Regions from separate parts of the Hymenobacter siberiensis genome, predicted to be linked through region 1. Evidence: riboswitches for the same ligand, from Rfam matches in the RefSeq annotation. Region 1 holds a riboswitch; each other region holds the start of a gene.
What was found. A riboswitch is a leader RNA that binds a small molecule or an ion and turns the genes downstream of it on or off. The one in region 1 is predicted to bind S-adenosylmethionine.
Positions count from the first base shown of each region.

Region 2: linked by a shared signal. The riboswitch ahead of KQ659_RS17030 (phosphoadenylyl-sulfate reductase) and the one ahead of KQ659_RS20230 (peroxiredoxin-like family protein) in region 1 are both predicted to bind S-adenosylmethionine.
Region 3: linked by a shared signal. The riboswitch ahead of KQ659_RS12870 (ATP-grasp domain-containing protein) and the one ahead of KQ659_RS20230 (peroxiredoxin-like family protein) in region 1 are both predicted to bind S-adenosylmethionine.

Region 1 is NZ_JAHLZY020000001.1:4,579,210-4,586,720, reverse strand. It holds gene KQ659_RS20245 (homoserine dehydrogenase) at 1-66, opposite strand, end outside; gene KQ659_RS20240 (homoserine O-acetyltransferase family protein) at 213-1,241, opposite strand; gene KQ659_RS20235 (O-acetylhomoserine aminocarboxypropyltransferase/cysteine synthase family protein) at 1,385-2,764, opposite strand; gene KQ659_RS20230 (peroxiredoxin-like family protein) at 2,817-3,482, opposite strand; SAM riboswitch class I at 3,852-3,967, opposite strand; gene KQ659_RS20225 (LysM peptidoglycan-binding domain-containing protein) at 4,235-4,516, opposite strand; gene KQ659_RS20220 (hypothetical protein) at 4,717-5,136, shown strand; gene KQ659_RS20215 (lysylphosphatidylglycerol synthase transmembrane domain-containing protein) at 5,312-6,391, opposite strand; gene KQ659_RS20210 (TonB-dependent receptor domain-containing protein) at 6,533-7,511, opposite strand, start outside.
Region 2 is NZ_JAHLZY020000001.1:3,834,425-3,841,935, reverse strand. It holds partial or broken gene KQ659_RS17040 (ISAs1 family transposase) at 1-298, opposite strand, end outside; gene KQ659_RS17035 (transposase family protein) at 561-830, opposite strand; gene KQ659_RS17030 (phosphoadenylyl-sulfate reductase) at 890-1,648, opposite strand; SAM riboswitch class I at 1,916-2,004, opposite strand; gene KQ659_RS17025 (RNA polymerase sigma factor) at 2,211-2,789, shown strand; gene KQ659_RS17020 (hypothetical protein) at 2,918-3,697, shown strand; gene KQ659_RS17015 (hypothetical protein) at 3,694-4,965, shown strand; gene KQ659_RS17010 (beta strand repeat-containing protein) at 5,391-7,511, shown strand, end outside.
Region 3 is NZ_JAHLZY020000001.1:2,877,169-2,884,679, reverse strand. It holds gene KQ659_RS12885 (TonB-dependent receptor plug domain-containing protein) at 1-452, shown strand, start outside; gene KQ659_RS12880 (hypothetical protein) at 602-802, opposite strand; gene KQ659_RS12875 (hypothetical protein) at 803-1,030, opposite strand; SAM riboswitch class I at 1,197-1,288, shown strand; gene KQ659_RS12870 (ATP-grasp domain-containing protein) at 1,733-2,722, shown strand; gene KQ659_RS12865 (LLM class flavin-dependent oxidoreductase) at 2,733-3,752, shown strand; gene KQ659_RS12860 (amino acid permease) at 3,918-5,387, shown strand; gene KQ659_RS12855 (hypothetical protein) at 5,415-5,885, opposite strand; gene KQ659_RS12850 (hypothetical protein) at 6,007-6,699, shown strand; gene KQ659_RS12845 (hypothetical protein) at 7,222-7,511, opposite strand, start outside.

The sequences.
Region 1 (7,511 bases):
AAAGCCCTGTCCTACGCAGCCAAAGCCAATCAGGCCAATGCGCAGGGGTTGTTTCTCAACGTCCATTCTCAAAGGGAAAAAAATGCGTCATGCCGAGCGCCGCCGAGGCATCTCGCGTGTGGTAGCAATCCAATCATAAGAAAAGAATTGCTGCTGCACGCGAGATGCTTCGGCGGCGCTCAGCATGACGTTCTGATTGTTTTTAGAATTAGTTAATGCACGAACGTAGGCGCGTAAAACAGCTCCAGAAAGTGCGTGATGGCCGCCGTTTCCAGCAAAAAGCCGTCGTGGCCGTAGCGCGAGTCCAGCTCGGCATACATGGCCCCCGGAATGTGCGCCGCCAGCTCGCGCTGCTCGCTCAGCGGGAACAGCACATCCGACGTAATGCCCAGTACCAGCGTGCGCGCCCCAATGCGGGCCAGCGCCGCCGGCACCCCGCCCCGGTGGCGGCCGAGGTTATGGGTGTCCATGCTCCGGCTCAACGACACGTAGCTATAAGCGTCGAAGCGCGACACCAGCTTGTCGCCCTGGTAGCGCTGATAGGCGCTGGCGCGGTGCTGGCGTAGCAGCGCGTCGTTGTCGGGGTCGGTCTGGGTTTCGGCGTAGGCCTCGTAGCTGCGGTAGCTGAGCAGGGCCATGGCGCGGGCGGCGCGCAGGCCATCGTCGCCCCCGCCGGGCTGGCCGGCGGCATAGGTCGGGTCGGCCTCAATGGCCAGCCGCTGGGCCTCGTTAAAAGCAATTCCCCAGGCCGAATGCCGGGCGTTGGTAGCGATGACAATCAGATGGTCGAACAAATCGGGGCGCAGCACGGCCCATTCCAGCGCCTGCTGCCCACCCAAAGAGCCGCCAATCAGTGTGTTGATATCCGCCAGGTCCAGCTCCTCCCGCAGTGCCTCGTGCGCCGCCACCAGGTCCCGGATGCTGAGCAGCGGGAAGTGCTGGAAGCGCGCCCGGCCGGTGGCCGGGTCGGCATCGAGCGGGCCGGTAGTGCCGTAGCATGAGCCCAACACGTTGGCACACAAGATAAACCACTCCGAAGGGTCGTAGTGGCAGCCCGGCCCTACCAGGCCCGGCCACCAAGCCAGCACGTCGGCATTGGCCGTGAGGGCGTGGCACACCCACACCACATTGTCGCGTTCTTCGTTGAGTTGGCCCCAGGTCTGGTAGGATACATGCGCCCCGGTCAGGGTTTCGCCGCTTTCCAGCTTAAGGTCAGGGAGTTCAAATAGTTGGGTTGGCATAATTCAATTAAATAGCACAGCTTTAGAACCAGCGAATCGGCCCGGAACAATAGTTTCTCACTCCCATTTCTCCTCCCATCACGGAAGAGGCCCGGGCCGATGCACCAATTCTTTTTTAGTAGTTAAGCGTTAACCACTAACCACTATACTTCCAGCGGCTGGGCGTGCTCCAGCTCGGGCTCGCCCACTTCCTGACCTTCCGTCGGCAGGCTGGCCGTGTTGCCGATGGCATCGAAAGCCGCCTGCAAATCAGCCTTGATGTCGTCGAAATGCTCAATACCCACCGACAGGCGCAGCGAGGTCGGCGTCACGCCGGCGGCCAGCTGCTCGGCTTCGCTCATTTGCTGGTGCGTGGTGGCCGAGGGCTGGATGATGAGTGTCTTGGCATCGCCCACGTTGGCCAGGTGGCTGATGAGCTTGAGGCTGTCGATGAATTGCATAGCGTTTTCCTTGGTGCCCTTCACCCGGAACGAGAGCACGCCGCCGAAGCCACGCTTCAGGTATTTCTGGGCAATGGCGTGGTAGGGGCTGCTGGCCAGGCCGGGGTAGTTCACACTTTCTACCTGCGGGTGCTGCTCCAGCCAGGTCGCTACTTTCAGGGCGTTTTCTACCGTGCGGTCCACGCGCAGGCTCAGGGTTTCGAGGCCAATGAGCAGCTGCCAGGAGTTGAATGGGCTGATGGCCGGGCCAAAATCACGCAGCCCTTCTACCCGCGCCCGGATGATGAAGGCGATGTTGCCAAACGGGCTGTTTTTGCCAAATACGTCGTTGAATATCAGGCCGTGGTAGCCTTCGCTGGGCTCGGTAAACTGCGGAAACTTGCCGTTGCCGAAGTCGTATTTGCCGCTGTCCACAATCACGCCGCCCACGCTGGTGCCGTGCCCGCCAATCCACTTCGTGGCCGACTCCACCACAATGTGCGCGCCGTGCTCCAGGGGCCGGAACAGGTAGCCGCCCGCGCCAAAGGTGTTGTCCACAATCAGCGGTAAGTCATGCTTTTTGGCAATGGCCGCGATGGCGTCAAAATCGGGAACGCTGAAGCTGGGATTGCCGATGGTTTCGAGGTAAATGGCCTTGGTCTTCTCGTCGATGTGCTCCTCAAACGAAGCCGGGTTGTCGCCATCTGCGAAGCGGGCCTCAATGCCCAGGCGCTTGAAGGCCACCTTAAACTGGTTGTAGGTGCCGCCGTAGAGGTAGGCCGTGCTCACAAAGTTGTCGCCGGCTTGCAGGATGTTGTTCAGGGCAATGAACTGGGCCGCCTGCCCCGAGCCCGTGGCCAGGGCGGCAATGCCGCCTTCCAGCGCCGCCACGCGCTGCTCGAACACGTCGGTGGTGGGGTTCATCAGGCGGGTGTAAATGTTGCCAAACTCCTTCAGCGCAAACAAGTTCGCGCCATGCTCAGCGTTTTTGAAAACGTAGCTGGTGGTTTGGTACAGGGGTACGGCGCGGGCACCGGTGGTGGGGTCGGGCTGCTGGCCGGCGTGAAGCTGGAGGGTTTCGAAGTGTTGGGGCTGAACGGACATAATACTGAGGTTTTAAGCGTGAAGCGTTGAATATTTCAGGTTTTAATCAGGGCTATAGCCGGGCCAGTGCATCGAGCAGCACGGTCGGGTCGGGACGTTCCTTGAAGTTGGCCTCGGTGGCGGCCCACGCAATGCTGCCGTCCTGGGCAATAATAAAGGTGCCCGTCAGAGGCAATTCGCCACTGTCGTCGCCGTTGAACACGGCCAGGTCGATGCCCACGCCGTGCAGGGTGTGGTACACGGCATCGCCTACTTGGTAGGCCAGTCCGTATTGCTTGGCCACCGTATTGCCAGCATCGCTGAGCACCGGGAATTGCAGGTTTTTTTCCTCCGCCGTGAGGCTGGTCAGGTCCAGCGTTTGGGGCGAAATGGCCACCAGTGTGGCGTTATTCGCGGTAAAGTGGGCCAACGCCTGGTTGTAGGCCCGCAGCTGCACGTTGCAATATGGGCACCAGTTGCCCCGGTAAAACACCAGCACCACCGGCCCAATTGCCCGCAGGCTGGCGAGCGAAACCGGCTGCCCATTGGCGTCGGGGAGGGTGAAATCGGGCGCAACCTGGCCGGTGCGGAGGCTGTGCTGAACCAGACCAGCCGCGTGTACGGCTGCAATGCCGGCATCAATGGTTTGGCTGGCGGTAGCGGGCAGCACATTGGCCAGGTGTTGGGCAGTAGCAGCCAGTTCGGGCTGAATGGATGCAGGAGCGATGAGCGTAGGCATACGAAGTGGAATGAAAAAAAGGGATTTCTTCGTTAGGACCTGGCCGCCAGGGTCAATTTGCCTGGTGCGGTACGCAGCGAGCCGGCGGTAAGCAGGGCCGTTTTAGCCAATCAGCCGGCGTAGCCCATTGGCACGCCCGGACGCTACGGCATTCCCACGAAGAAGAAAAGGAGAGGGGGGGCTAAGCCGAAATCAGCTTAGCAACAACACGGGCAACAACAACACATTCGCATTCGCATTCGGGCGAGGCTGGCGACCTGATTGTGGCCGCAAGGGGCCGAAATAGCAAAACCCGAAACCACGGTGCGCAAAGCAGCCGGAGCATTCGGGTTGAAAAAAGCGGAACGAGAAGAATTTTCCATGGCACTCGAATCATCTGCCCCATCGTGGCCGAGGCCGCTAGTGGGTAGGAATTGGCACCTTTCGTTGAGCGAAGGTTGCCAGTGGGTCACGGAGCCTAGTCTCTCGCCACTTCTGTATAAAACTTGAAAACTGCCCACCGTTAGCGGGGAGTACCTGTTTGGTATCGGCAAATGTACGAGAGAATTTTTGGGATGAGCAAGTATTGCCTCGAAAATATTTTTCGGTTTCGGTTTTTTCAGACCGTCATGCAGAGCGCAGCGAAGCATGACGGTCTTTTTTCTTTGTTTCGAATTTCTTTGTTTCGAAGTCGTTCTTTCGATTCCTTCAAACGCAAAAAAGCCACCCTGAAACAGAGTGGCTTTTCTCACCTTTTTTCTGCAAAAAAGTACCTAGAGACTAGGTAGGGTCAACACCTGACCGATTTCAATCAGGTCGGGGTTGTTGCCGATGAGCGCCTTGTTGGCGTCGTATATCTGGTGCCACTTGGCGGCGTCGCCGTAGTGGTGCTTTGCAATTTTAGAAAGAGAGTCGCCGCTTACTACGGTGTACGTATCGCCGGTAGCATCCGGTTTGGCATTGCCAAAAAAATCGGTGCCGCCAGCCGCCGGCTTAGCTGCGGGCTCTACGGGCTTCTGGTCGCCTTTGTCGCTGATGAAATCGAAGAGTCCCATGGTTTCGGTGATTAAATGGAGAGATAGATTCTGCCGGAAACGCTTGCAGGCCGGAAACGCTTGCAGGCGGGCCGACGGGGTTGCTATACGGGCAAGCTTAGGCGGGGTTGCGCCCTAAACTCTTTTGCGTCTGCGTCGTAAGTCGACGAGTCCGCACCTTGCGCGTCATCTTCATTCTTTCACCATTACCCTTTGTGCACATGAAACTTCAGTCTCTTTTTTCGCTCCGTTACTTCGCCAGCCTGTTGCTGCTTGTGTCGCTCTTTGCCGCTTCCTGCAGCAACGACAAGGGCAAGGTGGAAGGCGTGAACATGCTGTACGGCACCGATAGCAAGGTGTGGAAAACCGCCAAGGAAACCGACACCAGCGGCGACAAAGTGAAGCAAACCGATGCTCAAAAACAGGAAGAACTGCGCATTTTCGCCAACGGCACCTACAACATGACCGGTGCCAGCGGAGCCGTGTCGGGCAAATACACGTTCGACCAGGCCGGCAAAACTATTACCATGACGCCCGACGGCGCGACCACCAGCAACACCTTCGCTGTGGAAACCCTCACCGACAAGAAACTCACCCTGAAGTCGGCCGACGGTGCCGCGCTGATGCTGGAAAAGGAGTAGATTACTCTGGATTCAACCCAACGAAAAGCCTCGAACCAGACTGGTTCGGGGCTTTTTTTATGATGAAGCTGTTTAGAAAGTCCCCGAACGGTCATGCAGAGCGCAGCGAAGCATGACCGTTCGGGGACCTTTTGCGACTTTCTAAACAACTCCGATATGAGCTACAACGCTCGCGTTACTGCTGTGCCGGCCGCTTCGCAAATACCCGCCCCACCCAGCGCGGCAAAAACACGCTGCCCAGCACCAGATACAGGTAATACGTGACCACCCGATACAGCAGCACCATGAAGCTGGTGAGCGTGGCCGTACCGATAAACTTGCCGAAAAACGTGGGAAACGCGCCCTCCACAATACCCGCCCCGCCCGGCGTGATGGCCAGCAGCAGCAGCACTTTGTAGGTGAGGTTGCGGGCGAAAATGAACAGGAACGTGTCCGTGTCCATCGGCACGAAGGCGGCGATGAGGCAGCCGATGACGAGGTAGCGGGCCGTCCAGACGAAGAAGGTGCTGCCCGCCGCCCGCCACCAGTAGATGGCCGGATTGCCGCGCAACTGGATGGACGCATCCATCATGCCCTGGCCGTGCTTGTAGGCCGAGCGCTGCCAGCGCCGCATCAGCCGGAACGAGAACAGCCGCACCAGCAGCCGCCGCACCGATTTCGGATTGACGAAAATGGCGTACAGCATCAGGCCCGCGTAGGCCGTAACGGCCACGTAGCTCACGACAAACGCCACGCGCAGCGTGGCGATAAAGGCGCCCTGCATGGCCTCGTGCGGGTAGAGCCCGGCCCCGGCGATGAGAACGACCAGCGGCACCATGATGACGTAGTACAGGTTGTCCATCAGGGCCGTAACCATGATGTAGGCCATGGACTTACCCAGCGGAATGCCTTCCTTGTTCAGAATGAACGAAGCCACCGCCGTGCCGCCCACCGCCGAGGGCAGCACGCAGGAGGCAAACTCCCAAATCATAATCACATCGAGGCTCTGGCGGTAGCTCAGCACCCGTTCGGTGATGTGCCGGATGCGGTAGATGTAGCCAAAATCGCGGCCCAGCAGTACCAGCAGCGTAACCAGCAGCCACGAGTAGCTGGCGTGGGCCAGGGGGGCCAAATCGCCGGGCTTGTAGCTGCGCCAGAACATGAACCCCACCACGCTCAGGCCAATCACGACGGGCAGAATGAGCCGCGAGGGCTGCAAGCGCTGCAAAAAATGCGCGTCGTCTTCGGGCAGGGGAGCGAGGGGTTTATCGGTCATCGAAGGAAATAAAGCAGCCGGGCAAAAGTAGGGAGTAGCCAGCCGACGACTGATTAAAAATGGATTAAGGAGATATGAAAAACGTCATGCTGCAACAAGCACAGCATGACGTTTTTCAGTATTAACCCTCTTAGCATTGTGCTAGGGCCGGCCGCCGGGGCTGCCGGCCGGTACGGTGCCGTTGGGCGTGCTGGTGCCGGGTGAGGGCGCATTGGCCGGCGCGTTGATGGGGTTGTTGGCCGGGGCCGGGGTTTGGCGATTGGTTGAGTCGGCGGGCTGGGCCGTGGTGGGGCGCAGGCCGGGGTAGCCGCCGGGGCGCTGGCCGGGCTGGGGACGGCTGGTGCTGTCGGTAGCGGGCTTGCCGGAAGTGCCGTCGGCGGGTGCGGTGCCGCGCTGCTGGCCGGGGTAGCCGCCGGGGCGGGCACCAGCGCCGGCCGGAGCCGCGCCAGGGTAGCCGCCGGGGCGGGCCGTGCCGGCGGGCGCGCCGGACGGGGCACCACCCGTTGGGCGAGCGCCACCACCACCGGATGCCCCGCCGCCGGGCGCGCCACCGCCGCCTATGTCACCGCCGCCTTCGCCGCCGCTTTTCAGGTCGTCGTTGTTGATGGTTTTGCCGCGGCGGGTGGGCGGGGCCACCGTCAGCTTGCCAATGCGGTAGCTCACGTTCACCTTAAAACTCATGTTGTGCAGCACGTTGCGGCTGGCCTGGTCGATGAGGGGCGACACCACGGTGTTGCGAATGGTGATGCTGGGCGTGAAGAAGTTCTCGGCCCCGAAGCCGATGCTACCGCGCTTCTCGGCAAAGTCGCGCTTCACGCTGAGGCTGTATACGCCGAAGCCACTCTGGGTGCCCTGCAGCTGCACTTGGTTGCCGCGATAGAACACGAAGGCCTGCAGGCCCCACACCGGCGTGAAATTATAGGAGCCAAACACGCGGCCGCTCATCACAAAGCCTTCGTTGTAGGCGTTGAAATTGCGGTCGGGCACGTTGTTGGTGAGGGTGATATAATAGGCATCGATGCCCGCGTTGAGGCTTAGTTTGCCGTTGTTGATGTTGGCGAACAGGCTGCCGCCATAGGAGTTCTGCTGGCCAATATTAGCGTAGCTGGTTTGCACGGTA
Region 2 (7,511 bases), 740 kb from region 1:
GCAGGCTGGTGAGGTAGTAGCGCGTTTGCCGTGTGGTGGCGTGCGGGCCCACCACGGTTTTGACGACGACCACGCAGCGCGCCACCCCGGCCCAGTCGGCCTGCCAGTGTGGGGCCGCAGGGTATACGCTGGTCTGCCAGCACAACGGGCGGCCGTCGCGGCGCTCGTCATGGCGGTGGGTCGCCCCGGCGGGCGTGGGGTCGGCGGCGTGTAAAGCGGCGATAGCGGCCCGCAGCTTAGGTTGGTTGCCTTTGACTTGCAGCACGTACTCGTTGCCGCTGGTCACGATGGCATCGGCCGTTTTTTTGGGCGTGCAGCGCGTCGAGCGTCAGCACCACGCCCCGGTCCTGCAAGCCGGCGAGTAGGTCGCGGATGACGCTCATCTCCCCCGTTTTCTGGTCCGTGTAGTCCTGCAGGGCCAGGGTCAGGCCCGTGCGCTGACAATACAGGCTCACAACCGAGACAACGCTTTGGCTAGCCTGCTGGGCCCCCTGCACGGTGGAGCGCAGGCTTTGCCCGTCGCCGGCCACCCAATCCCCAGCCTGCGTCTGCGACGTGAATCAGCGGTCAAAGGCCTGGGCCAGCGCGTCTTTGTCCAACGCCTGCAACAGGTCCCGAAAGGCCCCGTAGCTGGGCAGGCCGTGGCGCAATCCGAAATAAGCGGTAAAAAAAGCCGCGTTGCTGCGACCAAACTGGGCCATTTTTCGCGGCCCCGTGTACCCGCTGGTAATGGCCAGAAACGTCATCCACAGCAAGGCGGACAGCGAGAATCGTTGCCCCTGCGGGCGGCGCGGGTCGCGCACCTGCTGAAAAAATTCCGCTAGCTCCATTGCGTTTTTTACCAGCAAATCTACCGATTCTAACAGAACCTATCAACTCTGAGAGAGGCCTAGCCCGGCATTCGTTCCACCACCGGGTCGAGGCCCTGGTGGGCGGCGGTGGCGTGCAGGCCGCACTCCTTGGCCGCCGCGTCTTCCCACCACCAGCGGCCGGCGCGGAAGTCCTCGCCCAGCGCAATGGCCCGGGTGCAGGGCGCACAGCCGACGCTCACGAAACCTTGCCGATGAAGCGGGTTAACCGGAATGCCGTTGGCCTGCGCGAAGGCTTCGCACTCGGCCCAGGTCCAATCAAATAGCGGGTGCACTTTGATGAGCCCGTGGCCGGCATCCCACTCGGCCGGGTGCATGGTCTGGCGGTTCTGCGACTGTTCGGCACGGATGCCCGTCACCCACACCTGCTGGCCGGCCAGGGTCCGGCTCAGCGGCTCCACCTTGCGGATGTTGCAGCACTCCTTCCGGTTCGCTATGCTCTCGTAGAGGCTGTTGGGGCCTTTCTGGGCGACTAATTTTTCGAGCGCGGCAGTTTTGGGGGCGAAGACTTCGATGGACTTCTGGTAGCGCAGCAGGGTCTTGTGCCAAGTGGAGTAGGTTTCCTGAAAATTGCGGCCCGTGTCGAGGGTAAATACCCGGATGGGTATGTCGTTTTCGAAGATGAAGTGGGTGATAATCTGGTCCTCCAGCCCGAAGGATGTGGAGAACGAGACGCGGCCGGGGAAGTGGTCGGCCAGAAGGGCCAGCGTTTCGGGTGCCGAGCACTCGGGCAAGTAGCGGCGCAGGTCCGCGACCTGGCTTTCAAGGGGGAATGCCATGATGAAAGAGGGCGTTTTTCTCCGCAGAAAAAATCGAAATGGGCCGCGAAGGCTGCAAAAACCCGCTACGCGTCGCGCAATGAATCAATCACCACAAAAGGGTAGTAGCGGGGTGGCTGCCGCAGCAGCCGCCGGAAGAGTGGCCCTAGCTCAACAACCAGCAATCTTCCCCGGCATAGCGGCCAGGGAACAGCCAATGCAACAACACATTCGGCGCGGCGCGGGTGGTGGATTACAGGCGGGAATTGAGCAATGTGCTCACGGCAGTTTTTATATGTCAGGACTTGGCACCGTTCCAACTAGTGGGGGTTGCCGGCGTTTCGTCGAGCCTGTCTCTCCGCGCCTCTGTATAAAAATGGGTAGCGTCCCAAACGGGGGTTGTTGGCGCAAATGTAAAGGATGAAATTGCGAAATGCCAAAATTTTATGTTGCTGTGGTGCAGCTGGTTACCTGCTCCAACCGTTTGGCGACGCCCGGAAACTGCGTAATTTGGCGATGCAACCCCTGAACCCGCCGCGTGGTCTATGGATTGCTTAAGCACCTTTAAGACCTCGTTTTCTGCATGGAAGCCCTGTCCCTTTCCGCCTACGTCGACATCAACGCCCCGCTGGTGGAGCGCTGCCGCCTCAACGACCGCCAGGCCCAGGCCGAGATTTACCGGCGCTACTCCAAGGCCATGTTCAACGCGGCCCTGCGCATCACCGGCGACTATGCCGAGGCCGAAGATGTACTCCAGGAATCATTCCTGAGCGCCTTTCGCGAGCTGAGCGGCTACAAGGGTGACTCATCGTTCGGGGCCTGGCTCAAGCGCATTGTGGTGAACAAAAGTATCAATTGCCTGCGGCAGCGGCGGCTGGCACTAGTGCCTCTGGGCGAGCAGCACCACGAGGAGCCCGCCGAAGCCGCCGCCCTCTCGCCCGAGGACGAGGCCGATACCCACTACCGCGCCGACGTGCTGCGCCGCTGCATCCAGGAGTTGCCCGACGGCTACCGCGTGGTGCTCAGCCTCTACCTGCTCGAAGGCTACGACCACCTCGAAATCGCGGGCATCCTGGGTATTTCCGAATCGACTTCCAAATCACAGTACAGCCGGGCGCGGGTCCGGCTGCGCGAGCTGGCCGCCCAACGGGGCCTGAGTTAAAATTTATCCCTTATCAATCATTATATAATCGTTTCACTACCCTTCATCCGTTTTCGCCCGGCCGCGGTTTTCGTATAGCCCCGTGGCCCGCCCTGAACCTGGACGAACCGTGCGTCTGCTACTCATTCATGGATACCAAGAAAATTAATTCCCTCGAAACCTTCGTTGAGCGGCACCGCGCCGATTTCGACACCCACGAGCCGCGCCCCGACCTCTGGGCCGCGCTGGAGGAACAGCTCGGTGCCCCTGCCACCGCGCCCCAAACCCCGGTTATGCGCCTGGCCGATGCGCCGGAGGTGCCATTTATTGCGCCCGTAGCAGCAGGAACCCAACCGAAGGCCCGCGCCGGCTGGTTTCAGCGCTACGGCGTGGCGGCGGCGCTGGCCCTGCTCGTATTTGCCGCCGGGGCCAGCGAGGCCTGGAAAGCCAACCGGGCCGCGCCCGAAACGGCCGTGGTGGCCGCGCCGGCCGCTGCTACTCCTGGCACCGTTGCTACCGAACCCGATGCGGCCCTGTACCAGGGCGGCAACCCGCTCTCCCTCACCGCCGCCGAGCACACCACCGGGGCCGACAGCCAGCTGGTGCGCGCCGTGCGCGGCATGGAAACCTATTACACCAACCAGCTGGCCCGCCGCCAAACCGAGCTGAGCCAGCTCAGCGGCCCCGGCATGGCCGCCATGAACGCCGACTGGCAGCATGAGCTGGTGTCGCTCGACTCCAGCTACCGCGAGCTTAAGCAGCAGCTGCTGCACCATCCGCAGCCCGATGCCGTGCTCACGGCCATGAACCGCAACCTGCAAATCCGCCTCGACATTCTCGACCGGCAGCTGAACCTGGGCAATACGGCCCAGGCAGTTCCCAACAACAATTCTTACGTGCTGGCCGATAGCCGGCGCCAGGCCGAATGAACCCGCCCCTGGCTTTGCGGGTAAGCCGATGGGTGGCGCTGTGCGGCGGGCTTCTGAGCCTGCTGGCCCCGCAGCCCACCCGGGCGCAGGATGGCCAAACCCGCTGGTTGGCAGTGGGCCACGGCGTAGCCATTCATATTCTGACGCCTGATGCGCGCCATGCCGAGGCCGCGCTTTTTGGCGAGGAACAGGAGCCCCAGCAGCATCAGCAGAACCCGTTGGTAGCCCAGACCGACGACCAGGGCAGTGCCAGCCTGCAGGTAGAGCAGCGCCGCCACTTGGTGCGCAGCTACGCGGTACCGAAATCCGGTCGCCCGTTTTCGCTCGATACGCGCTACGGCCGGGTGCAAATCAATACCTGGAATAAGAAGGAAATCAAGGTGGATGCCGAGTTGGTAGCGCGCTCGGAAAGCGACGCCGGGGCCCGCCAGATTCTCGACGCGCTGGGCGTACAGTGGCTCGATTACGATGCCAAAACCGGTGGCGTGGCCGTGAGCACGCAGTTTGGCCCCGCGTTGCGCGGCCGGGCCGGCGGCTGCCGTTACGAGGTGAACTACACCGTGTGGCTGCCCCGCACCACGGCCCTGAAAATCTACAATAGCTTTGGTGAAGTGACCGTGGCCGGCGATGTAAGCGGCCCCACCGAGCTGGCCATGGAATACGGCACCCTGCGCACCGCCCGCCTCGAAGGCCCGCGCAACCTCATCCGCATCGTCAACGGCGACTGCCGTATTGCCTTCGTGGCCCGCGCCAGCATCGACGCCAGCTACGCCCAGCTGCGCCTCGACACGGGCACGACCGTGGACCTGCGCAACAACTATTCCGACGTGGACATCGGCACGGTGCAGGACCTCACCGTGCACAGTAAGTATGGCGACGTGGCCTTGGGCACCGTGCGCAACCTGCGCGGCTCGTCGGGTTACTCGCGCTTCACCATCGATAAGCTGGATGAGGCCCTCGATATGGCCCTGCGCTACTGCCCCGATTTCGTAGTGCGCGATATGGGCGCCAATTTCCGCCAAGTGAACCTCGACGGCGGTTTCAGCACCATCCGGCTGGGCTTTGCCGAGGCCCCGGCCTTCCGCTTCGACGTGAGCACGGAGCAGGGGCAGCTGCTGGTTGACAAAGACCTGGTGCGCGTGCTCTCGCAGGAAAACGGCCCCCGCACCAGCGACGTGCTGGGCACCTTCGGGTCCGTAGCCCCCACCCGCCGGGCTGGCAATGTGAATATTAAGGTGCGCTACGGTACGGTTAGATTTAGCAAGTAGGAGCGGGGCATAAATAGGTTTTTTTGGGGAAAGCACAGCGACAGCTTACCCGGCATTTTTGCCGGGTAAGCTGTTTTGTCATGCGGGGATTATGGCCGCGACCCGAGATAGAGCCGGGACAGGTAATCGTTGGCCTGTTATTGTATGATTACGTTAGTATGAAATTATTTTATAATTTATTGCCATTAGTTAATTAATAGGGATTCGAACAAAATCCTGAATATTCATCTGCCGACAAATAGCAGTCTTCTGGACAGTAAAATTAGCCATCTAGTAGTAAAACAGCCATTGACAGAAAAGTGGGATTGTGTTCGTGAGATAGCAGGGTAGCTTGCATCATGTCAAAATATGCGGCAAAATGTCTGGCCGCCTGATTTGGCATTTTTGGATTCTTCCGCTTCTTCAACCACCCCCTTTTTTATTGTATGACAAAACATTTACTACTTCCTTCACGGGGCAGCTATTGGGCGGGGCGTTGCCTGGCCTGGCTGTTTTTGCTGGCGCTGGCCCCGGCCGGGGCTTGGGCACAAACGGTCAAAACCATTGGTGTCGAATACGCCAATTTTACGGCTGCTATCACGGATATCAACATCAATTTTGCCACTGGTGGCATAACAGTGAATGTGCCAGCAGGCTACACTGAAACTCCGACGGCCGCACTCCCGCTACTGTTGGCTCAGGGCACTGGCGGAGCCACAGGGCAAATTATCTTCCAGAAGTCAGGCGCAGGGGCGAATCCCAATATTACGGCCCAGTTGAACAGCACCTCAACCACGGTGGACGGCATCGTGCGCCTGAACGGCGCCGACTACGTGACATTTGACGGGATTGACCTGAGCGAGAACGCCGCCAACGTGACCGCGACCACGCAGATGGAGTTCGGCTATGCCCTGTTCCGGCCTTTGACCACGAACGGCTGCCAGAACAACACGTTCAAGAACTGCGTCATCACGCTCAACAAAACCAACGTCAACACATTCGGCATCTACGGGGCGGGCGGCGTGAGCACGCTCATAACCACGGTGGCAGCCACCACGACGGCCGGGGCCAACTCGGCGAACAAGGTTGACGGGTGCATCATCACCAACTCGGCCACGGGCATCTATTTTACGGCTTCAACCTTGACGGCGCTGGCCAACTACGACCAGAACAATGAAATCGGGGTGGTGGCCGCCAACCAGATTTACAACTTCGGCACGACGGCCACCGGCTGGGGCATCGGCGGCAACTACCAGAACGGGTTTAAGGTGGTAAACAACACCGTCAACAACACCCTGAACTATGCCGGCGGCACGACGTCGGCAGTAGCGGCCAGCACCGTGACGAGCACCCTGCGCGGCGTGTATGGCAACGCCGGCCCGTCGGCCAGCATCACCATCACGGGCAACACCATCACGCTGGCCAGCGGCTCCACCACGTCGGGGATGACGGGCATTGATAACGGCATCGGCAGCACGGCGGCCGGCAATACGGTGAATATTACCGGCAACACGGTAACGAACTGCACCTACGCTACAGCCACCACGGGCGCTTTTCTTGGCATCACCAGCTCAGCCACGGCCGCCACGGTGAACCTGACGGGCAATTTTGTCACCAACAACAGCACTCCCGGCACGGGTACGATGACGCTAATTTCGTCGAGTGCGGTAGCGGCGGGCAGTGCGGTGAACATCAATAACAATACCCTGACGGGCAACAGTAAAACCCCGGTCGCCACTACGGCTTCCACTTCGCTACTATGTGTTACGTTGGGTTCCGCTACTACCACGATTTCGGGCAACACGATTAATAACAACAGCATCGTAACGTTAGGAACTTCCACTACGGCTTGTACCCTTACCGGCATCAACAGCACTGCTACCTCGACCCCGAGCGAAAACATCACGGGCAACACCGTCACGGGCCTGACTATTAGTGGTACGAGCACGGCCACCACCCATACGTTGCGCGGCATCGTGACGGCAGCCAACGGCACCGGCGATGTGCAGACGCTGACCGGCAACGTCATTGGCGGGCTGGCCATTGCGTCGGGTAGCGGCACCGTCACGGGTATTTCAGTGCCGACGGGCGGAGGCACGGGCAGCACCATCTCGCGCAACAAAATATATGACCTGAGCGCCACGGGCACAGCGGGCATCGCGAACGGCCTCACCATCACGGCGGGCGGCACCTATATGGTGAGTAACAACCTGATTGGCGACCTGCGGGCACCGGCCGCCACCGGGCTGCTGGCCATTGCGGGGTTGAACATTACGAGCGGCACCCAGGTAAACGCGTACTTCAATACCATTTATCTGAACGCCACCGGTGGGGCTACCTTCGGTACCTCGGGCGTGTACCTGGGCAGCACTACGCCTATCCTCGACCTGCGCGACAACATTGTAGTGAACACCTCGACCGCTGCTGGCACGGGCGGCTACACGGCGGCCCTGCGCCGGGTGAGCGGCACGGCCGCCACGGTGCCGGCCAACTACGCCACCACCTCGAACAACAACCTGTTCTGGGCCGGCGCGTCGTCGGCCACCAACCTGATTTATGTGGAGGGC
Region 3 (7,511 bases), 1.7 Mb from region 1:
GCTACGCTCAAAACCTGTTTGCCGTGAGCACGCAGGGCCTCGAATTTGAAGCAAATACCCGGGCTCAACTGGCTCCTGGCCTGCGCCTCGACGGCAGCGTGGGCTACACCTACACCCACCTGAACGTGGACGGCAGCATCGTATCGCAATACCTGAGTAACGTGGCCCGGCAGCTCGTGAGCGGTAATCTGAGCCTGGTGCACCGCCGCTTCACGGCCAGCCTGGGCGGGGTATACAAGCAGCGCGCCGGGGTGCCACCAGTGGGCGACTTCACGCTTTCCTCCGATTACGTGGTCATCAATGGCCGCCTCGATGTGGCCCTGCTGCCCGAGCGCCTGTGGGTGGTGGGCCAGGCCCAGAACCTGTTCGACGCCAAATACTCCGACCTGCTGGGGGCCCAGATGCCCGGTCGCTGGCTGATGGCCGGCGTGCGCCTGGCGCTGCGGCGGTAGGCTGGAAATAAGGAACGTCATGCCGAGCGTAGCCGAGGCATCTTGCTTGTGATAGTAACTCAATAGAATGGATTACTACTGCACGCGAGATGCCTCGGCTACGCTCGGCATGACGTTCTTTTTTATTCGGATTTCCCTAGCCGGTGCGGTTAGTGAATCGCCGCTTTCAGCCATTCTTTTGCCTCCTGCAACGTGCGGTGCTGGGAGGTCTCGATTTCGTATTCGTTGGTTTCGGCCACGTTGTGGGAATAGCTCTGCACCGAAATCTGGCCGAACACGGTTTCCGGCACCACGAAGCTGACGTGGCGGATACCGGCTTTATGGGCGCGAACGTTCCAGTCAGCGCGCATTCATTCCTGGTCGGCGGGCTTTACGGCCTGCACGTCGCGCGTGTCGGCGAGCCAGCCCAGTGGTTGCGTGCGGGCGGCCTCGGCCGTGTACAATTCCAAGCCCTTGTTCATGAGAAAGCGGAACTGTTCGCTATTGGCAAAGCTCTGCCAGGCAATGATAAAGCAGGGAACGGCGGGGCAGAAAAGCAGGCTGCCGTAGGGCTCGGCGTGAACAACGGTATCGGACATGAAAATGGTCTCAGGCAGGTGGCGGATATGCAGAGCAGGTGTGCCCGCCAAATAGTTGGCCCTTGCGCAGCCGGGGGTGGCCAGGTTGTAAAATGCTGTCCAGCGTGGCGGGTTCAGACTTTCGGGCTTACCTTTGCAGCACCAATTCTTTCTTTCGGAAGGATTTTTTTTATAGAGAGGCGCTGAGAGACAGGCTCGATGACGCGCCGGCAACCACCCGCACCCGCGGACCGGTGCCAATTCCTGACCATATAAAAATAAGTTGCCGTGGAAGCCTCCAACAACCTCTCCCCCCAAACTGCTGTTTTTCTTGTCCCCGTGGCGGCTATGCGCCACATGGGCATGGGCTGTTGTTGCTGTTGTTGCCAGGCTTAACCCTATCTCCGAGTAATTTTTCGCGGGTAGGACGGCGGTAGCGCAAGCTGGTAGGCTTTGTGCGCCGCTATGTTTGCAGCATGTGCTGCGTCCTCATTTTCTGGGTGGTGTGTTTGGGGCTCGTTGCCGGAGCCCGGGCCGATGCTGACCATGCCGTTTGGTGTGTGGTTGGAGCGGCCAATCCGATACCCGAAGAAATGAGCGTGCCAGGTCCTGTCGAAATGTCTCCTGCCCTTGCTGCCTTTGCAGCGGCCCGGTTTCCGAGTTCAGTTTGCCCACCCGGCGCTGACCTTTTTCTGGCTTCATATCACTCTTTCAGAACATTTTATGTCATCCATTCAAAAACCTATTGGCATTTATTTCGAGCATCCCGAATGGTTCAAGCCGCTGTTTGCGGAGCTGGACCGGCGGGAGCTGCCCTACGAGAAAATTGATGCCGCGCACCACCTCTTCAACCCGGCTGAAACTGAAAGCCGCTACAGTTTGGTGGTGAACCGGATGAGCTCCTCGGCCTACCTGCGGGGGCACGGGCAGGGTATTTTTCACACCGCCGGCTTTGCCACGCACCTGGAGCGTATCGGGACGCGCATTATCAATGGTTCGGCGGCCACGGCCATCGAAACCAACAAGGCCCGGCAGCTGTCGCTGTTCGAGTCGCTGGGCTTGAAATACCCGAAATCGTTCGTGATTAACCACGCTTCGCGGGCGGTGGATGCGGCCCGCGAGCTGCAATTTCCGATTGTGGTGAAGGTGAATATCGGCGGTAGTGGCGCGGGTATTATTCGCTTCGACACGCTGGCCGGCTTGCAGGCGGCTGTGGAGGCTGGCCAGATTGACCTGGGAATCGACCAGACGGCCCTGGTGCAGGAGTACGTGACGCCGCGCGGCGGTAATATCCACCGCGTCGAGATGCTCGACGGCAAGTTTTTGTACGCCATGAAGGTGTTTACCACCGGCGAAAGCTTCAACCTGTGTCCGGCCGAAATCTGCCAGATTCCGGAGGAGCAGTCGGCCGAGTTCTGCCTGACGGAAGCGCCGAAGAAGGGGATTCAGGTGGAGGCGTTTACGCCGCCAGCCGAGGTAATTGCCGCCGTGGAGCGCATTGTGGCCGCTGCTAAAATCGACGTGGGCGGCATCGAATACCTGATTGATGACCGGAGCGGCGAGGTACTGTTCTACGACATCAACGCCCTGTCCAACTTCGTGGCCGATGCCGTGAATGTGGTGGGATTTGACCCCTACGCCCGTTTCGTGGACTACCTCGAAACGCAGCTGCCAGTGCCGGCGGCCAGCAAAAATCAATTAGTCACTGCTTAATATCATTGCCATGAAATTTGGATATTGGATGCCCGTATTTGGCGGTTGGCTGCGCAATGTGGAAGACGAGCACATGCCCACCGACTGGAGCTATGTGAAGCAGCTGGCCCAGCGCAGCGAGGCGCTCGGATACGACCTCACGCTCATTGCCGAGCTGTATCTCAATGATATAAAAGGTTCGGAGGTGGCTTCGCTGGAGGCCTGGAGCACGGCCGCGGCACTGGCGGCCGTAACCGAGCAGCTCGAAATAATGGTGGCCGTGCGGCCGACGTTTCACCACCCCGCGCTGCTGGCCAAGCAGGCGGCCAACATCGACCTGATTGCCCCCGGCCGCCTGTCGCTGAACGTGGTGTCGAGCTGGTGGCGCGATGAGGCCACGAAGTACGGCCTGCATTTTGAGCAGCACGACGACCGGTATGCCCGCACCCGCGAGTGGCTCGATGTGGTGACCAACGTGTGGAAGCAGGACCATTTCAGCTACGACGGCAAGTACTACCAGGTGGCCGATAACGTGCTGCAGCCCAAGCCCGCCAAGGCACCGTTTCTCTACGCCGGGGGCGAATCGGAAGCAGCCAAAGACCTGATTTCGACGCAGTGCGATGGCTACGTGATGCACGGCGACTCGCCCGCGCAAATTGGGGCCCGCATTGCCGACATGTGCCGCCGCCGCGAGCAAAAAGGCCTGCCGCCGATGAAATTCGGGGTGGCGGGCTACACGATTGTGCGCGACAACGAGCAGGACGTGAAAAAGGAGCTTGACCGCATTACCAACGTGAAAGCTTCGGCGGCGGGCTATGGCAACTACCAGCAGTGGCTGGCCGGTACCCAGCTCGAACAGCAGGTTTCGCTACAGGACTACTCGGTATCGAATCGGGGCCTGCGGACGGGCCTCACCGGTACGTCGGCTCAGATTCAGGACCGGATTGGGGAGTTCGAAAACGTGGGAGTCGACTTCTTTTTGCTGCAGGCCAGCCCGCAGCTGGAGGAAATGGAGCGGTTTTCGGAATCTGTTATTCAGGTGCTGGCGTAGTTAAATTGATTCTATGGTGAACGTCAGTGCTAGAACGTCATGCTGAGCTTGTCGAAGCATCTTTACCTCAGTAGTAAATGACTACTTGCGCGGTAGAAATGCTTCGACAAGCTCAGCATGACTGTTTTTACGGACATTCTTTTAAGCGCAGCTGTGCGCATTTACATGCTTAAAAAATCATTGGAGCTGCTTCGCGCCGAAGCAGCTGAAACGGGGGTCAATACCCTCAAACGAAGTCTGAATGGCGTGAGCCTCATCGCCATTGGGATTGGAGTTATTATCGGGGCAGGTTTATTCTCCTTAACCGGCATTGCGGCGGCTAACAACGCCGGGCCGGCCGTTACGATTTCTTTCCTGGTAGCCGCCGTGGGTTGCGCTTTTTCGGCCTTATGCTACGCCGAGTTTGCGGCGCTGGTGCCGGTGTCGGGCTCTGCCTACACGTATTCCTACGCCACCATGGGCGAGTTATTCGCCTGGATTATCGGTTGGGATTTGGTGCTCGAATACTCCGTCGGCGCAGCCACGGTGGCCATTAGCTGGTCACAGTATCTTATCAAGTTTCTGAGCAAGTACGGGCTGCACATTCCGGCGCGGCTGGTGATGTCGCCGTTCGAGTCGGCCACGCTGGCCGATGGCAGCACCGTGAGCGGCTACGTGAACGTGCCGGCTATGCTCATCGTGCTGGCCATTACGGCCATCGTCACGCGGGGCACCAAGGGCTCGGCGTGGTTCAATGCCTTGGTAGTGGCCCTGAAGGTGGCCGTGGTGCTGGTGTTCATCGCGCTGGGCTGGAAGTACATCGACCCGGCCAACTACCAACCCTACATCCCGGCCAACACCGGCAAGTTTGGCGAGTTCGGCCTAAGCGGCATCCTGCGCGGGGCGGGTGTTATTTTCTTCGTCTTCATCGGCTTCGATATCGTGGCCACCATGGCCCAGGAAACCAAAAACCCGCAGCGCAACATGCCCATCGGCATTCTGGGCTCGCTGGCGGTTTGCACGGTGTTGTTCGTGCTGTTCGGGCACGTGTTGACTGGCCTGGCCAACTACACGGAGTTTAAGAACAGCGCCGCGCCGGTGGCCATTGCCATCGAAAAAACGCCCTACGCCTGGCTCAGCTCAGCCGTGATTATGGCCATTCTCATTGGCTATACCTCCGTGATATTGGTTGATTTGCTGGGGCAGTCGCGGGTATTCTTTTCGATGTCGAAGGATGGGCTGCTGCCGCCGGTGTTCTCGCGGCTGCATCCTAAGTTCAACACGCCGTCGCAGTCCACGCTGCTGCTAGGGTGCTTCATTGCACTGTTTGCGGGCTTCGTACCCATTTCGGTGGTGGGCGAGATGACGAGCATTGGCACGCTGCTGGCTTTTGTGATGGTGTGCCTCGGCGTGATGATTATGCGCAAAACCAACCCCGATGCGCCGCGCCCGTTCCGTACCCCGTGGGTGCCGGTGGTGCCCATTCTGGGCATTGTGGTGTGCGTGGTGATGATGGCCTCGCTGCCCTGGGAAACGTGGCTGCGCCTCATCGTGTGGCTGGCCATTGGCATGGTCATCTACTTCAGCTACGGCAAGAAACACAGCAAGCTGCGGCTGGCGCAGGGGGGGGATAAAGAGTTAAAAGTTAAGAGTTAGGAAGGACCTGTTTTTAACTCTTAACCCTCAATGCGTGGTCAGGCCGTTCGCGTCCAGCTCATCATCATCGCGCAGTCGGCTGAGGTCGCCCTCGAGGTCAATTTCGCCGTGAATCTCGCCCGTGCTAGCGGTGGGGGCGAGGGGGCGCTGCTTGTACACATCCACGGCCCCGTTGCGGTCGAGGACGGCGCGGGCCAGCTCGGCTTCTTTGGCAGTGGCGGTTTCGATGGTGAGCACGGCCGTATCGGGGCCGGTGGCGGCGATGTACGCCTGGGCATCATCGAGCTGATTGCCGCTGAACAGGTCCGTGAAAAACCGCGTCACGCTGTCGAAAAAAGGCTCGGCAGATGCGCCGGCATCGGGCAGGTGCTGGGCCTGCAGGCTTGCCTGGGTGGCAATATTGATGGCGCTGGGGGCGAGGCCGGCAGCCTGTGCCTGAGCAGCGGCAAATGTAGCTTCGGAAGCGCTGGTGAATAAACCGACAATGATGCGGGCCATGGCAAAAAGGGAGAAGGTGTTGGGTGTCTACGGCGGCTTTCGGGGCCGGTTGTGGTCTGGGCCGTTTCCAAATAAGTCTTACCTTTTGCCCATTCATTCACCAAGTCCCCACATCTACCGCATGGCCCAAGCCAAATACGCCGCCCGGTTCGAAAATTTCTTTGAGAACCTGCGCCTCAACCGCGACCAGTTTGCCGACATGGCCGCCTTCACCCTGCAAGCCCTCAAGCAGGCCGGCGGCAAGTACAGCGCCGTAGCCGATGCCCTCGAAGTGGCCCTCACCGACTACCGCGCCACCCACGCCGGCCAGCTCTCGGGCGAGGGCCCGGCCAGTACCAGCACCCTGGCCCAGGCCCTGGAGGACTTTAAGGCCTACGTGAAGCGCATGGAGCGCAAAGTCATCAATCCCACCTACGAAGCGGGCAGCCCCGACCTGCTGGCCATTTTTCCCAAAGGCCGCAGTGCCCTCACCAAAAGCTCCCAGACTAAGGTGGAGGATGCCTTCACGGCCTTTCTCGATGCCCTCGATGCTCGTCCCACGGTCTTCACCTCGCCTCAGTGCACGGAGGGCCGCAAGGTACTGGCCGTCCTCTCGGCCTCGCTGAGCCGCGCCGATGGCATGGCCAAAACCGCCGGCACCCAGCGCATCGACCTGCACGACGGCCGCGAGGCCGTTTGCCTGGCCCTGTTCAACGTCTACCTCACGCTGCTGCTCGAATACGCCGCCAAGCCCGAGCGGGCGGCCCCGTTCTTTGATTTCAGCAATGCCGGCCGCCAAAGCAGCGGTCCCAAAACGCCGAAGCCCGCGAAGTAGTAGCCGCCGAGGAAACCAGGAAAAGCCCGTTGCAACCAGTTGTAACGGGCTTTTTCGCGCCAAAATGGATGTTGCAACCGGTTGCAGTAGGCTTCGTCGGCCAGGACCAGGCACTGCAAGCAGTAGCAGCGGACTCCGCCGGACGGAAACAGGCATTGCAATCGGTTGCAACGGCCTTCGCCGGACGCGAATGGGGATTGCAACCGGTTGCAACGGACTTGGCCGAACGGAAATGGGCGTTGCAACCGGCTAAGGCACCCGGTCCCATACCTCGCCGGCTACGCTCACCATCCGCACCATGCCGACTTGGCGGTCGTAGTACAGCTCCTGCATGTAGAAAGAGGGCACTGGGCTACAGGTCGAACCCCGTGAATTCCCAATAAATGCCACTACTTCATTATAGGTTCGGCCATGCACGGTGAGCTGTTGGAAAGGGCCATTCAGCGCGGCACCGTGCGGCATGCTGAGCCCCCGGCAATAGTAGGTGCTGGCGTAGCGGTCGGAATTGCCGACAAAGTCAGCTCACTCGCCCTGCGCATAAAATTCACTTTTATCGGGGTCGAACCCGCCCGCCGGATATCCGGTGCGCTGGGCCGCCTCGCGATAGAAACGTAATTCGCTGAACCCGGCAACGCTGTCGGTACGTGCCAGGCGGATATACATAACGTCCTGATATGCCTCCGGCTTTGCGGGGGTAATGCAGGTGCCGACAGAGTTGTTGTAAAGCGCTTTCTGAATGTCGTGGATGATAACCGATGCGCGGTACACGCGCTGGTAGCCCCGCGTGTTTTCTATCTTCCATTCGTCGCCGG